Regions from separate parts of the Chroococcidiopsis cubana SAG 39.79 genome, predicted to be linked through region 1. Evidence: riboswitches for the same ligand, from Rfam matches in the RefSeq annotation. Region 1 holds a riboswitch; the other holds the start of a gene.
The links. A riboswitch is a leader RNA that binds a small molecule or an ion and turns the genes downstream of it on or off. The one in region 1 is predicted to bind cyclic di-AMP.
Positions count from the first base shown of each region.

Region 2: another riboswitch for cyclic di-AMP. It lies ahead of DSM107010_RS28500 (glycosyltransferase); the one in region 1 lies ahead of DSM107010_RS04645 (ArsB/NhaD family transporter).

Region 1 is NZ_RSCK01000004.1:204,283-211,860, forward strand. It holds gene DSM107010_RS04645 (ArsB/NhaD family transporter) at 1-1,306, opposite strand, end outside; cyclic di-AMP (ydaO/yuaA leader) riboswitch at 1,678-1,858, opposite strand; gene DSM107010_RS04650 (sensor histidine kinase) at 2,193-3,383, shown strand; gene DSM107010_RS04655 (hypothetical protein) at 3,916-4,500, shown strand; gene DSM107010_RS04660 (hypothetical protein) at 4,549-5,028, opposite strand; gene DSM107010_RS42040 (magnesium chelatase subunit D family protein) at 5,333-7,543, shown strand; gene DSM107010_RS39385 (hypothetical protein) at 7,527-7,578, shown strand, end outside.
Region 2 is NZ_RSCK01000077.1:11,106-18,683, forward strand. It holds gene DSM107010_RS28475 (NAD-dependent epimerase/dehydratase family protein) at 42-1,091, shown strand; gene DSM107010_RS28480 (SulP family inorganic anion transporter) at 1,652-3,373, shown strand; gene DSM107010_RS40150 (DMT family transporter) at 3,461-3,868, shown strand; gene DSM107010_RS40155 (DMT family transporter) at 3,855-4,364, shown strand; gene DSM107010_RS28490 (VOC family protein) at 4,460-4,906, shown strand; gene DSM107010_RS28495 (hypothetical protein) at 5,018-5,230, opposite strand; gene DSM107010_RS28500 (glycosyltransferase) at 5,274-6,539, opposite strand; cyclic di-AMP (ydaO/yuaA leader) riboswitch at 6,683-6,818, opposite strand; gene DSM107010_RS28505 (selenium-binding family protein) at 7,169-7,578, shown strand, end outside.

The DNA.
Region 1 (7,578 bases):
CAGCAACTATTAATTGGACTGCCATTACGGGTAAACCATATTTGAGAAAGGTTTTAAATGAAATTCGCCGTCCGTGTTGTTCGGCAATTCCGGCAGCAACTATGTTAGAAGAGGCTCCAACTAAAGTTCCGTTTCCACCTAACGTTGCACCAAACATCATGGCATAAAACAGAGGTAATACTTCTGCTGGCAACTCTCCTGTAAAACTTTTTTCTAGAATTACTGGCGATGCCAAACCAATATTGACTACATACTGTTTGAGTAACGGAACCATTGCCACAACCAAAGGAATGTTTGGCACGACGCTTGAGACTATACCAACAAAAAAGAGTAACGCTAGCGAACCTAAAGCAATATTTTTTCCTAAAATTGCTGCTAGAACACCAGAAAGGCTAGTCACGACGCCAGTTTTCTCTAGTCCACCAATTAAGACGAAAATGGACATAAAAAATATTAACGTATTCCAATCGACATCTCGCAAAATATTATTAACTGTATCAATTTTGCTATGATGTGACAGTAACAATGCTAAAGCTGCACCTAATAAAGCTACCGCAGCAGGAGAAATTGGAATTGGTAACATTTCCCCAATAACAAAGAATGTTAAAACACCAGCAATCAAAACAATCCCTAATGTTAAAACTTGAGGATGATTAATTTTTGGATGGGGAAGATGTTCTAAATCTTCTAAATCTTTATGCCAAATTTTACGAAATAGAAATGGTAGCATTGCAACCACAGTAATAACTGCAATAACTCCACCTAAACTGAGGCGCGCGAGGTAATCAATAAAGCTGACGTTTACGGCATCTCCGACAATAAATGTAGCTGGATCTCCTACCAATGTTAGTAATCCGGCACTGTTGGCTACGAATACCATTAAGATGAGTAGTGGTACAAAGTTTACCCCTACTTCCTCTGCAATCGGAGGAATCAGCGGTGCTAGTAACATAACTGTTGTAGCATTGGGCAAAAAAGCGCAAATTGGAGTTGTAATTGCCACAATTCCCAGTAGCAAGCGCTTGCCTTGTCCTTTAGCTAAAATCACAATTTGGGTGGCTAAATAATCAAAAACTTTTGTAGGTTCAAAAGCTCGTACCAACACCATTACGCCAAAAAACAAAGCAATGGTAGAGTAGCTATTACCAATATATCCAATTGCTTCATTTAGCGTTAACACATTTGTAAAAACAAGAATTAATGCTCCTAAAAATGCCGCGATAGTCAAGTGTATCCATTCTGTCATCACGAAAAAGATGACACTAAGGAAAGTAATAGTGCTAGCGATCGCCTGCCAGTTTTCCATATTATTACTACTGGTTTGATTATTAATTATTCTAACCAAAGTTATAGAGCTTTACATCCATACAAAACTCTACTAATGCGCTTGATATTTATTGGTAGTTAGCTACATACGGCTAAGGTAATGAAGCGATCGCATCTGTTTGTGACTCCGCAACTATAGCAGTTCTATTTGATGCTTGAAATTCAAGCATAGTAGAGTGGGCGTTGCGTGCCTGACAATTTTTCAAGGCGAATTGCTTTATTTTTACCAGTGATTTTTGTGGGATTTTCATCTGCTATTTTTCAGTCTCTTCAAGTGCAGGTACAACAGGCTTAACAGTACGAGCCTTGGAAGCTGAACCAAGCAGAACATTATTGATAATGTTGCTTATTTCAGTCTCCTCTCAACGCCTACGGAGTTAGCTGACGGGCTAGAACTGAGAGATGTTCTTCTTGTCAAGGATGAATTATGAAGATCTGAACTCGATACTCGTTCTTGCTAATTCATCTTTAAACCAGATAAGCCCCAGATTTTGGTTCCTCCGCTCCAGTTTTACTAAAGTCTTGAACTCCTCAACACAGACACCACTGGATTAGGCTAACTGTTTTCAAACTATTGAAGAGAAATTTAACATTCTTACTCAAATTCGTCAAATTATTCCGGGTAGCGTGCAATTTTTGCAGACAATTACAATAACATCAAGCCAAAATTTTCAGCAGGTGAATCGATCCGCTATTAGTGTCGAAAAGCTTTTCAGCTATCTCTACGGGGCAGAAATGCGGACGAACCACTGGCGAAGTACCATAGCATTGCTTACCGAACTATCGAACGATAGAGTGGTTCCACCATCTGGCAGGTTCCGATAAACTGAAGATTGCCATGCCTATCTCTATGCGTGCTTAAAGTGATGCAAGATTTCAGTCAACTGCTGCTCGATGAAAGCGATACGATTTTGAAGGACTGGATTGCTGCCATTCGTGCAGATAACCAAATTGAAACAGCTAACGAACTGCCGTACAAGTCTTTGCAAGACAGCATACCGCGCGTGATTCAAGCGATGGCAACAGTGCTTTCTCAATCACAAGATAGCGATTTGAAGACACTAGTAGAGGTGAGTTTAGAACACGGTGTCATTAGGGCAGAACAAGGATTTGAGGCTGGGGAAATTGCCCGAGAGTATCGAATTCTGCGTCATGTTATCTTCTCTACCATTGAGACAAGCTTGCAGACAAGCTCAGCGTTAGAGGTGATTCGTGCTTTTCGGTTAATTGATACTGTCATTGATGAAGCGATCGCCCGCTGCTTTAAAAGCTACACCGAACAACGATTGGCAGAACTACAACACCTACAAAGTCAACTGACACTCAACAATCAGGAATTAACGCGGCTGGTGCGGGCAAATCGCGAAAACCTTTCTCATCTCGCCCACGAACTGAAAACCCCTTTGACTTCAATCATTGGCTATGCCGATTTATTTTTGCGCCTACAGCGGAAAGACAGAGTTGAGGTAAAAGATAGCTACGCCAATATAGAACATATCGAACGGGTGTTAAGCGGTGGTAGGCATTTATTACACTTGATTAACGATGCTTTAGAAATCTCGCGATACGAAGCAGGGCAAATGCAACTCCAGCCTGCAATAGTCGAGATTCGCGAGCTAACAAGCGATCTTGTTGCTATGATGCAGCCTGCGGCACAAGCCAAGGAACTCAAATTGAGCCTCGATTTAGATTCAGCCCCAAAAGAAGTTGTCACGGATTCGTTACGATTGCAGCAAATTGTGACGAATCTGATTAGTAATGCGATTCGCTACACGCTAGATGGAAAGATTTTGGTGAAATGTTGGACGATCGATCGCGAACGATGGGCGATCGCAGTTGCCGATACAGGCGTGGGAATTGCGCCAGAAGCACAGCAGCGCGTGTTTGAACCCTATTTTCAAGCTGGAACGATCGCCACACCCAACAGCACGGGTTTGGGGCTGGCGATCGTTTCGCGCTTAGTCAAGCTGTTGCAGGGAAAGATTGAATTAGCCTCTGAGGTTGGAGTTGGTTCGACATTTACAGTGACTTTTCCGCTCAAAGTTAAAACAAAATAATATTCCGCGATCGGCTATTTGTAATTTATTATTTTTGACTGTTAAGCTAAAATCATCTTATTTTAATTATTCTTAATTAAGAAATATTAGACAATTGCTAAAACTTTCTATTGTTGAGCCAATTTTTCTCAGAATTTTCTAAATTAATAATTGCGATCGCTTAGCAGAAATAGGCAAAAGTATTTATGCCGTTCTGAGTGTAACTACAGAAGAAATGAAGCTACATAGTGGGACTTTGAAGAAAACTGGTAATAGAATAGCTTCAAAAGCAGAGCCAGAGCTAGTTTTACATCGATTGGTAATGTTTCCTTACCATGCTTAAGTTTCAGCCAGTTTTACCTTATCGATGTATTGTCCTTGCCATGCATGGATTTCAGCCTCTTTTAGAGCTAAAAACTTTCAAAGTCCCAATAGTTAAAGCGAACCGTTATTTAATTATGGGTGTAGCTATTAAAGTATGCTCTAATCGCTTAAGTATAGAGCATATTTTAATTGACTAGGTTGCTATAAAAAAGCATGAGGAACTCGAAAAATGAAACTTGACCGTCGTTATTTATCTTTTGGACTCGTCTTACTATTGCAAACAATCTGGCTGGCTCCAGCAGGCTCGGAACCACTAAAACTGCGAAACTCAGAACTAAAATTAGAGCGATCGCAAATGCTCGTAGCGAAAAAGCTAACATTAGCGTCAGGAACTAAACTGCAATTAGAACTAGCTGAAGAACTTAGCTCAAAGACAGCACAAGAGGGAGATATTGTTGTTTACTATGCAGCAACAAATGTCCTCTCACCAACCAAAGAAATTTTGATTAAAAAAGGAGCGCGAGCGACTGGAAAAGTTACTGAAGCAAAACGCGCTCGCATGTTTGGTAAAAAAGGACAATTAAACTTTACTGTGGAAGAAATTGAAGCAGTGGATGGTACTAAAATTCCGTTGCGATCGACTGTGGAGAAAAATGGTAAAGGTCGGGGTGCAACTATGGTAGCTGTGGCAGCACTTGTCAGCGTATTTGGCGTATTTATTAAAGGCAAAAATATCACCGTAAAACCAGGCACGTTGGTAGAAGCCTATGTAGATTATGACACGGTAGTTGAGACAGCCAGTCGCGCGCTATAAGGAAGTAACAGTAGATTCGTGGGGTGCGTTGATAACGCACCCTACCAGCTATTGTATCCAACCCCAGCTTTTGCTTTGTCCTGTAAATAGAGTCGAGCGATCGCTGTTATTTTGAGCCAAGTTCAAACTCAGGTTATGAATAGCTTGTTGATCGGACTTGACTTCTAGCAGTTTCATAAATACATTAAACTCTTGCTGATAACTTGGTTTTTCTAAAATTCTCTGATATACAGTTCTTAATTCCTTTTCAATAATTTGTTGAGCCTTAGCATCATCTTTAATTGGCTCTAACTGTACTTGAATTGATTTAAGTTCCTTTCGCAATACTTGCGTTTCTTCAGAAACAGGTAATCGACTCAGCATATTAGATAGCTTAATTTGAGCCTGTTTCGTCAATGACTTGCTTTGAGTTTGTTGATATTGGACTTTAGGGAGATTAGCAGCGTTTGAGTTAGCTGAATTTGGAACTTCTGTTACGGGTGTAAACAGTGTCAAGCCAGAAAAGAAAACTCCACATACAATACACATAATATGATTTTTACCTATTAGATTAGCGGATTAAGTATATACGTACATAGTTTACCGAGCGAATTCATTTTGTAGGTAAAGAATGCGCAAAGACAGGCAAAAAAATATTAAAAATCAATTAATTCTTGTGAGATTTCACGCATGTTTATGCAAGCTTTATAAAGTATTGAAATTATGAGAATATCGTTTGACTGACAAATAGAAGGGCGATCGCTCTCCGAACCGTTAACTGTCAACTGTCATATTTTCAGTAAGGGACAAAGAATTGATATGCTAGAAGGCTGGAAGCTCAAAGATTGAAACCATGCCTGCGTCGTCTACTGCAACCGTTACCAGTTTTCCCTTAACTGCTGTCGTGGGACAAGAAGCCATTAAAATAGCCCTGCTGCTAGCAGCCGTCGATCCTGGTTTGGGAGGAGTCGCGATCGCAGGTCGTCGCGGTACGGCAAAATCAGTCATGGCGCGGGCAATTCATACCCTTTTACCGCCGATTGAAGTTGTTAAAGGTTCTTTTTGTAACTGCGATCCCAATCGCCCTGAAGAATGGGACGACGAACTAAGTAGAGACGTTACATGTAACGTCTCTACAGAGGGTAACGTCTCTACAGAGGGTAACGTCCCTACAGAAGTGATTCCCGCACCATTCATACAAATTCCTTTAGGCGTGACAGAAGACCGACTTTTAGGTTCGGTGGATGTAGAACAATCGGTCAAACAGGGAGAAACCGTATTTCAACCAGGACTGCTGGCACTTGCCCATCGTGGCGTGTTGTATGTCGATGAAATTAACTTACTCGACGACAGTATTAGCAACCAACTGCTGACGGTTTTAACCGAGGGACGCAACCAAATCGAACGGGAAGGAATTAGTTTTGGGCATCCCTGTCAGCCTTTATTTATCGCTACGTATAACCCAGAAGAAGGAGCGTTACGGGAACACCTGCTCGATCGCATCGCGATCGCTCTTTCTGCGGATGGCGTGCTAGGTCTAGACGAACGAGTACAAGCAGTAGAACAGGCGATCGCTTACACCACCTCACCGCAGCAGTTTCTCCAGCAATACGCTGAAGATCTCGACAATCTCAAAACTCAAATTATCTTGGCGCGAGAGTGGCTCAAAGACGTACAAATTACCCACGAGCAAATTGCCTATTTAGTCGATGAAGCGGTACGCGCTAGAGTCCAGGGACACCGCGCCGAACTCTACGCCGTGCGAGTCGCCAAAGCCGCCGCCGCTTTAGAAGGCAGAACCACAGTTACAGCCGAAGATCTTCGTCGCGCCGTAGAATTAGTCATCGTCCCGAGAGCAACAGTCGTACAAACTCCACCCGAAGAACCACCCCCACCACCTCCACCACCCCAAAACCAAGACGAACCCGAAGATGAGTCTAACCAGGAACAGGAGGAGCAGGAAGAGAAGGACGAACAGGAAGAACCTGAAAACGAGCAAACACCGCCCAACATTCCTGAAGAATTTGTCTTTGATGCCGAAGGTGTAATTCTCGACGACAGCGTGCTTTATTTCGCACAGATGGCACAGCGGCGGGGGAAGTCCGGCAGTCGCAGTTTAATTTTCTCCGAAGATCGGGGACGATACGTCAAACCGATGTTACCCAAAGGTCCCGTGCGACGAATTGCAGTAGATGCCACGTTAAGAGCAGCTGCACCTTATCAGAAGGCACGGCGGGAGAGGCAGGGAGCAGGGAGCCTGGGAGTGCAGGGAGTAGAGACAAGGGAGACAAGGGAGACAAGGGAGACAAGGGAGACAAGGGAGACAAGGGAGACAAGGGAGACAAGGGAGACAAGGGAGCAACTACCAACTACCAATTACCAATTACCAATTACCAATTACCCACAAAAAAGAGTTTTTGTCGAGCAGGGAGATATCCGCTCGAAGCGACTCGTCCGCAAAGCGGGAGCATTGATCGTGTTTGTGGTTGATGCTTCTGGCTCGATGGCGTTGAATCGGATGCAATCAGCTAAGGGGGCAGTTTTTCAACTCTTGACAGAAGCGTATGAAAATCGCGACCAAGTGGCGTTGATCCCGTTTCGTGGCGAACAGGCAGAGGTGTTGTTGCCTCCTACCCGTTCGATCGCTTTGGCGCGTAAACGATTGGAGTTGTTGCCTTGTGGTGGCGGTTCGCCTCTAGCGCATGGTTTAACACAAGCGGTACGGGTGGGTATGAATGCTCAAATGGCGGGAGATATCGGACAAGTGGTCGTTGTGGCAATTACCGACGGTCGAGGAAATATACCTTTGGCGCGATCGCTAGGCGAACCTTTACCAGAGGGAGAAAAGCCCGATATCAAGAAAGAACTACTGGAAATCGCCGCTAGAATTCGCGGATTGGGAATACAGCTGTTAGTCATCGATACTGAAAATAAATTTATCTCTACAGGTTTTGCTAAAGAACTAGCTCAAACTGCGGGAGGAAAATACTACCACCTACCAAAAGCTACTGACTCCGCGATCGCTGGTGTTGCTAAAAGTGCAATTAATGCGATTAGGGGTTAGGGAGTCGGGACAAGGGGGACAAGGGGGAACTCGCT
Region 2 (7,578 bases), on a different contig from region 1:
TTTAGGTCAAGCCACCAGCCACTAGCCACCAGCCACTAACTATGAGAATTTTAGTCACTGGCGCTAGCGGTTGTATCGGTCACTATATTTCTGAAATTTTAATTCAAGAAACTGACTACGAACTATATTTACTAGTTAGAAATCCTCAGAAACTACAAGTAGATATTACTCGCCCTGGTGTAAAAATATTACAGGGCGATTTAGCTAATATCGAACAGTTTGCTGATTTACTGAAAACAATTGATATTGCTGTATTAGTAGCTACTGTTTGGGGTGGCGAAGATACTTTTGAAATTAACGTTAATAAAACAATTCAACTATTAAATTTACTCGATCCAGAAAAATGTCAGCAGGTCATTTACTTTTCTACAGCTAGCGTTTTGGATCGTCAAAATAACTTGTTAAAAGAAGCAGGAACACTTGGCATAGATTATATTCGTTCTAAATATGAAACTTTAAGTAGATTACCAGAATTAGCGATCGCCCCTAAAATTACCGTTCTATTTCCCACTTTAGTCCTGGGAGGCGATGCCCAGAAACCATACTCTCACCTATCTGCTGGCTTACCCGATGTTGCCAAGTGGATTAACATCGCCCGTTTCTTCAAAACAGAAGGCAGCTTCCATTTTATTCACGGACGAGATGTTGCTCAAGTCGTGAAATATTTGATGAAAGGGAGCAGGGAGAAGAGAGCTGAGGGAGAAAAAACACTACACCCCACACCCCACGTACCACGTACCATCCAACTACCAACTACCAACTACCAACTACCAACTACCCATTACCAATTACTAACTCACTACGTTCTCGGACAAGAGCTATTAACCGCTAACCAGGTTATAGAAGAAATTTGTAAATATCTCAATAAAAAGATTTATTTTCGCATTCCTCTATATCTATCCTTGACCAATTTATTTATAGTTTTATTCCGCATTCAAATGGCAGACTGGGATAGATTTTGTTTGCAATATCGCTATTTTACTTATAAAAATATTATCAATCCTAGCAGCTTCGGCTTACCTAACTATTGTTCCACCCTCAGCGATGCCTTAAAAATTCATGGAGTTCGTGGTAGAAAATTAGATACTTAACAGAATACTTTTAGCGATCTTCTTTGCATCTTTGCGCGAAACAAAATCATACTTTCGCACTTAATTTAGTATAGAGCGATACGGATAAGATAAATCGAGTAAATTGTCTCAATTGCATCGGAAATAATATATTGTATATTGCACTCGAAGCATAAGTGGAGATCGAAGCAGCTTGTCACCTCTCTGTGAAAAGGCTTTCCTTCTGCCCTCTGGCTCTACCTTCTGCCATAAGCTTTATTCCCGTGTAAAAATAATTTTGACTTTTAGATTTTGACTTTTGACCTTACTAAAATTCAATACTATTTCTGAATGAAATCTATTTTAAAAACTTATTTGTATGTTGCTAAAAAGCAACGTTGCTATTAGAAAAAATTGGAAAATTAAAGAAATATAAATTCGTTTTATTAACCCATTACTTGATGATACAAGGAATGATAAGAGTGTCATTCCTCTAGCTCTAAAAGTAGAATCCATACAGTCAATAAATAGGAATCATATTAGCGACTTATTTCCCATAAAGAATGACATCAATAGTCTTTTTCTGAAGGGATGAACAACCAATGCAGCTAACAAATAAGATTCGGTTCAGAAAATTACAGCTAACAAATAAGATTCATTTCAGAAATTTACGCGGTGACATTTTTGGTGGAGTCACCAATGCAATTGTTTCATTACCAATAGCTTTGGCGTTCGGGGTTGCATCTGGTTTGGGACCAGTTGCAGGGCTTTATGGCTCAATTTGTGTTGGCTTTTTTGCTTCTCTGTTTGGTGGCACACCCACACAAATTTCCGAACCAACCGGACCGACAACCGTATTTATGACGGCAATTATTAGCGCAATGATTGCTAGGAATCCTGAGAATGGTATGGCAATGGCATTTACGGTAGTGATGCTATCGGGAGTTTTTCAAATTCTCTTTGGTGTCTTCCGTTTGGGTAAATATATTATTCTCATGCCCTACAGCGTCGTTTCAGGTTTTATGTCTGGAATTGGTGCAATTCTAATTATTTTGCAAATTCCGCCATTTCTAGGACATGAAGCTCCTAAAGGAGGTTTGATAGGAACGTTACAAAATCTACCCCAGATGCTATCAAACCTCAACCCTGCCGAAACTGGTCTAGCAGCTCTGACAATGGTAGTTATTTTTTTCTTGCCGCATAGAATCAAGCACTTTATACCCCCACAACTAGCAGCATTAGTCATCGGCACAATTATTTCCTTCACCTTGCTACAAAACATGGATTTGAGAAGGATTGGCGAGATTCCATCAGGACTACCGACCCTGTATCTACCTACTTTTACTCCGGCTCAAACCGTACAGATGTTCGTTGATGCAGCCATGCTAGGGATGTTGGGTTCTATTGATGCCTTGCTCACTTCAGTCATTGCTGACAGTATGACCCGTACCCAGACTCAGGAAGACCGAGAGTTAGTCGGTCAGGGAGTAGGAAATCTAGTTGCTGGTTTGTGCGGTGGACTGCCTGGTTCTGGTGCGACGATGGGAACGGTAATTAACGTTCAAGTTGGGGCAAGAACTGCTTTGGCTGGCTTGCTCCGTGCGGTGCTGATGTTGGTCGTGGTGTTATGGCTGGCTGACTTGGCGGAAAACATTCCAATGGCAGTCTTAGCTGGAATTGCTTTCGCGGTTGGAATTGAAATGCTCGATTGGAATTTCTTGAAACGAGCGCATAAGGTTTCTTGGAAATCAACCTTAATCATGTATGGCGTACTGCTGATGACAGTTTTCCTCGATCTGATGGTTGCGGCTGGGGTAGGAATGTTTATTGCTAACTTGCTGACAATTGAGCAATTGAGCCATTTACAAGCTCAAAGAATCAAAGCAGTTTGTGGTGCAGATGATTCCGTCCCGCTCAATTTAGAAGAGAAAGAGTTGCTCAATTTAGCTGATGGGCGAGTTTCTTTGTTTTACATGGGGGGACCAATGCTGTTTGGAGTGGCAAAAACGATCGCCCGCGAACATTTATCTATCAAGCGTTGCGATACCTTAGTGATGGATCTGAGCGATGTTCCTTATCTAGATGAAACTGCGGCACTGGTAATCGAAGCTGCCATTAAAGATTCTCAGGCAAAAGGTTCTCAAGTATTTATCGTGGGGGCAGTTGGTAAAGTCAAGCATCTTTTAGAGAGTCTTGGCATTCTCAATTTAGTACCATACGATAACCTATTTCTGGATCGAACTGATGCCCTGAAACAAGCAGTTGTAGTAGATGTAGCTGAAATCGGTTTAGATGTAGCTGAAATCGGTTTGCGGACTGGTTGAGTTTGGGAGTTCTATTGTCAAGTTTCCTATTGGATTTCACCTTGTTACACTGGCAGAGTAAACTCGATAGAATCCTCTTGAAGACTTTTGCAGAGGCTTAAATCTCTATTTCAGTCATCTACCCACAGTGCGATTTTAGCTCTGTTTGCCCTAGCTCTGATTTGGGGTTATAACTGGGTACAAATGAAAGTAGCAGTGGAATATTCACCACCGTTTACATTCGCAACTTTGCGGATAGTTCTCGGAGCCTTGAGTTTATTTCTCGTGATGGCGTGGTTGAAAAAACCGTTGTTACCTCAAGCAGTTGGGGGTACTTTTCTGCTGGGGTTGTTGCAGACGAGTGGATTGTATGGGTTAGCAACTTGGGCTTTAGTTAGTGGTGGAGCCGGAAAAACGGCAGTTTTGGTTTACACAATGCCTTTCTGGACGCTAATTCTAGCCTGGGTGCTGTTAAAAGAGCGAGTCAGAACAATACAATGGATTGCGCGCCCTTAGTTTTGCTGGTTTGCTACTGATTTTAGAACCTCAGCAGCTTGATGGGACGGTTTTTAGTAAGGTATTAGCCATTCTTGCGGGGATATGCTGGGCTGGTGGGGTCATTGTCGCCAAGAAATTGCAACAACAACATAATTTAGATCTGTTATCGCTGACAGCTTGGCAAACTCTTTTCGGTGCTGTGCCGCTACTGTTTGTCGTTCTCTTCATTCCCTCTGAACCGATTGTTTGGTCTAACGAGTTTGTCGTAGCGTTGATTTACAACGTTATCCCAGGTACGGCGATCGCAATGTTGCTTTGGCTGTATATATTAAATCATCTATCTGCAAGTACGGCAGGATTGGGTATGTTAATGAATCCTGTAGTGGGAGTATTAACGGCTTGGCTGCAACTGGGAGAACGACCAGGACTTACGGAATCTGTAGGTATGTTACTGATTGTTTCTGCTTTGGCTTTCAATGTTAACTCTCTGCAAAAAACGAAGTCAACCAACTGATTTCACCATTTCTGTACGGGCGGGTTTAACCGCAAAACTGTTTATTCTAGTATAGGGATCTTCAAAAACCCGCCCCTACGAGGACTGACTTCATCATGACTATTCCCAGTACCCTTGCACCTGGCAACCTGCGGCGAGTCCACCACATCGCCTTAAATGTCAAAGACATGCAAGCATCGCGCCACTTTTACTGTCATATTCTGGGATTGCACGAACTGACAGGCGATGAAATCCCCTCTACTCTAATCGATTTGGTAGCGCAAGGCAAAGTCGCTAACTTTGTCACTCCAGATGGAACGGTTTTAGATTTATTCTGGGAACCGGAGTTAACACCACCAGATCCCGATCCCGAACGGAGTTTTACTCGTGCCTATCATCTTGCCTTCGATATCGATCCGCAATTGTTCGATCGCGCCGTAGAAGTATTGAAAGATAATCAAATTGCGATCGCCCACGGTCCTGTCAGTCGCCCTACAGGTAGAGGCGTTTACTGCTACGATCCAGATGGATTTATGGTAGAAATCCGGTGCGATCCAGTATGAGCAAAAAAAAACCTGAATCTGACAATTCAGACTCAGGTAGTCCTACACTTCACAACTCAGGAAAATACAACAGACACGAAAATCTCAGAAACAAAAATCTAATTTTCAGCTCTAAGCGGCATGAGTATGCATTTTTGTTTCCACAGGCAACCACTTGGAAGATAGATCTTCCATAATACCTTTGCGGCTGAAACTTTTGCTTCGATCTAAATGTACCACTAATGTTGGCAAATAAATGTCATCAATTATCTGATGTCCGTAACCGATGACAACACCAGTCAGATCTGCTTGCTTGTGTTGCACGAAATCCCCAATCCTTAACATGGTATTTCTCCTTGTGCAGTTTGCTATCCAACGTTTACTATTGCTAAGCTGCGATCGCTCTACTCGTCTCAACCGTGGCTGAATTCAATGTGGTATACAAATGTCCTAATTCGATTGCTACACCTTGCCAGCTAAAATGATTTTCTACCCGTTGCCGACCTCGTTCCCCTAACTTTCTTGCCCAGCTAGAATCGGCTAAGATGCGATCGATCGCTTGGGCAAACGCAACGTCATCTTTAGCAGGTGCGAGTAATCCCGTCTCTTCTGGAACTACGGTAAATTGCAAACCGCCGACAGCGCTAGCAACCACGGGAATTTGGCTTGCCATCGCTTCAATTGCTACCAAACCAAAAGGTTCGTAGTGACTGGGGACGACACTAACATCGGCAGCTGCGTAGTAGACTGGCAAAATCCGATCGTCCAAGCGACCTGGAAAAACAGTTATCGTATCTAAACCTAACTCTCCAACAATTCCTTCAATGCGATCGCGTTCTCTGCCGTCACAGCGACCGGGTTGGCTGCCACCACCGATAATTAATTTCAAGTTAGTCCGACCTGCTGCGTGCAATCTTGCCACCGATCGCACTAAGGTTTCAATCCCTTTACGTTTGTCAAATCGACCGACATACAACACGACTTTTTCATTTGCTGCAATTCCTAACTGCTGCCGCGCTGCTTCGCGTTCGATTGCCCCAAATCTGTCTATATCCGTACCGCAGGGGATAATATCAATTTGTCCTGTGGTTGAAACAAGCGATCGCATGTGTTCTTGTTCTTGAGGACTGGTGGCTACTATCCGTTCCGCTGTTTCCAAACAAGCTTTTTCTACTGCTAACCGTTTGGTAGCGATCGCGGGAATCTCGTCAATATTTCTGTACTTAACTGCACCCAACGAGTGATATGTATGTATCTGACTCAAAGGTTGCAGTTGCTTCAATCGCATTCCCACCCAAGCAGATAGCCAGTAGTTAGTGTGGACGAGCGAGTAACGAAATCCATGTTGTTGTTGAAAAGCTTGGAAAGCTTTGACGTACTCCGGTAAATAACTGAATAGTTCGTCCCGTCCGATAAATTCTGGCGCTCCCGCTGGTAACCGAATCGTGCGACAATTAGCATTGTGTTGCACGATCGCCGCTTGTTCTTTACTGCTACGGCGAGTAAACATATCGACTTTCCATCCCTGCTGGGCAAGGGCAAGACCGACTTGGCGCACGTAAACGTTTTGACCTCCAGCCTCTTCTTGCCCAATCGCAATCGCTGGATCGCCATCAACAGAAATTAAAGCAATGCGATTCTGTTTTTCTAACATTGTTGGTTTGCTTCTCCTTATGGCTAGCTTTCCTGCCTCTGGCTGCCATCAGGAATCAATTCCTTAGCACCAAGTACAGGTAAAACGTAGCGGGTTTAAACCAGCCAAGGACACTGAATGGGATCTAGAAATCTTCGATCTTTACAGTCTCCTCTCAACGCCTACGAAGTTAGCTGACGGGCTAGGACTGAGAGATGTCCCTCTCTGTTTATCTCAGAGATAAGCCCCAAAATTCGGTTCCTCCGCTCCAATTATGATTGGATTAGGCTGACTTATTTAATCTGGTTAACTACATCCTAAACCACGCTCCCTACGTTCTGTCAATAAAAGTTACAAACTGTGAAGTAAACTCGGTCAGATTGTTAAGTATTGTATGTGAAACTTCTATTTGAGTTGTGAACTACTCGTGAAGGTTGTCATTCGTTCAAGTGCTGTTAGCGCGTCACAGTCAGATGAACAGTAATTTGACAATTGATTTACAACTGCTGGATCTCAGCCATCTGTAAGAAATACAAACATAGTACGGTATTCCTAGCAATCAATGCTAGTTTTGTTATTAGTAGACGGTTAACTGTAGAGATATGACATGTCGTATCCGCACTTAACCAATGACCAACGACAAATGACCAATGACCAATCATACTTGCTGCGGTCCTGGCTATGCATCTCCCCAAGCGGCGATGCAAGCAGAAAGAGAAAAAACATTATATGCGATCGCACTTTATACGGGTACGGGAATTGAAGCACCAGATTATTTAGCGACGATTGATGTCGATCCTGACTCTCCGACATATTCTCAGGTAATTCATCGCTTACCGATGCCTTATTTAGGCGATGAGTTACATCATTTTGGTTGGAATGCATGTAGTTCGTGTCACGGTGACGCGAGTAAATCTCGTCGTTTTACGATCGTACCTGGACAGCGATCGAGCCGGATTTATATTGTAGATACAAAAGAAACGCGATCGCCTCAAATTTATAAAGTCATCGAACCAGAAGAAATCAAAGCGAAAACAAATTTAACAGCCCCTCATACAGT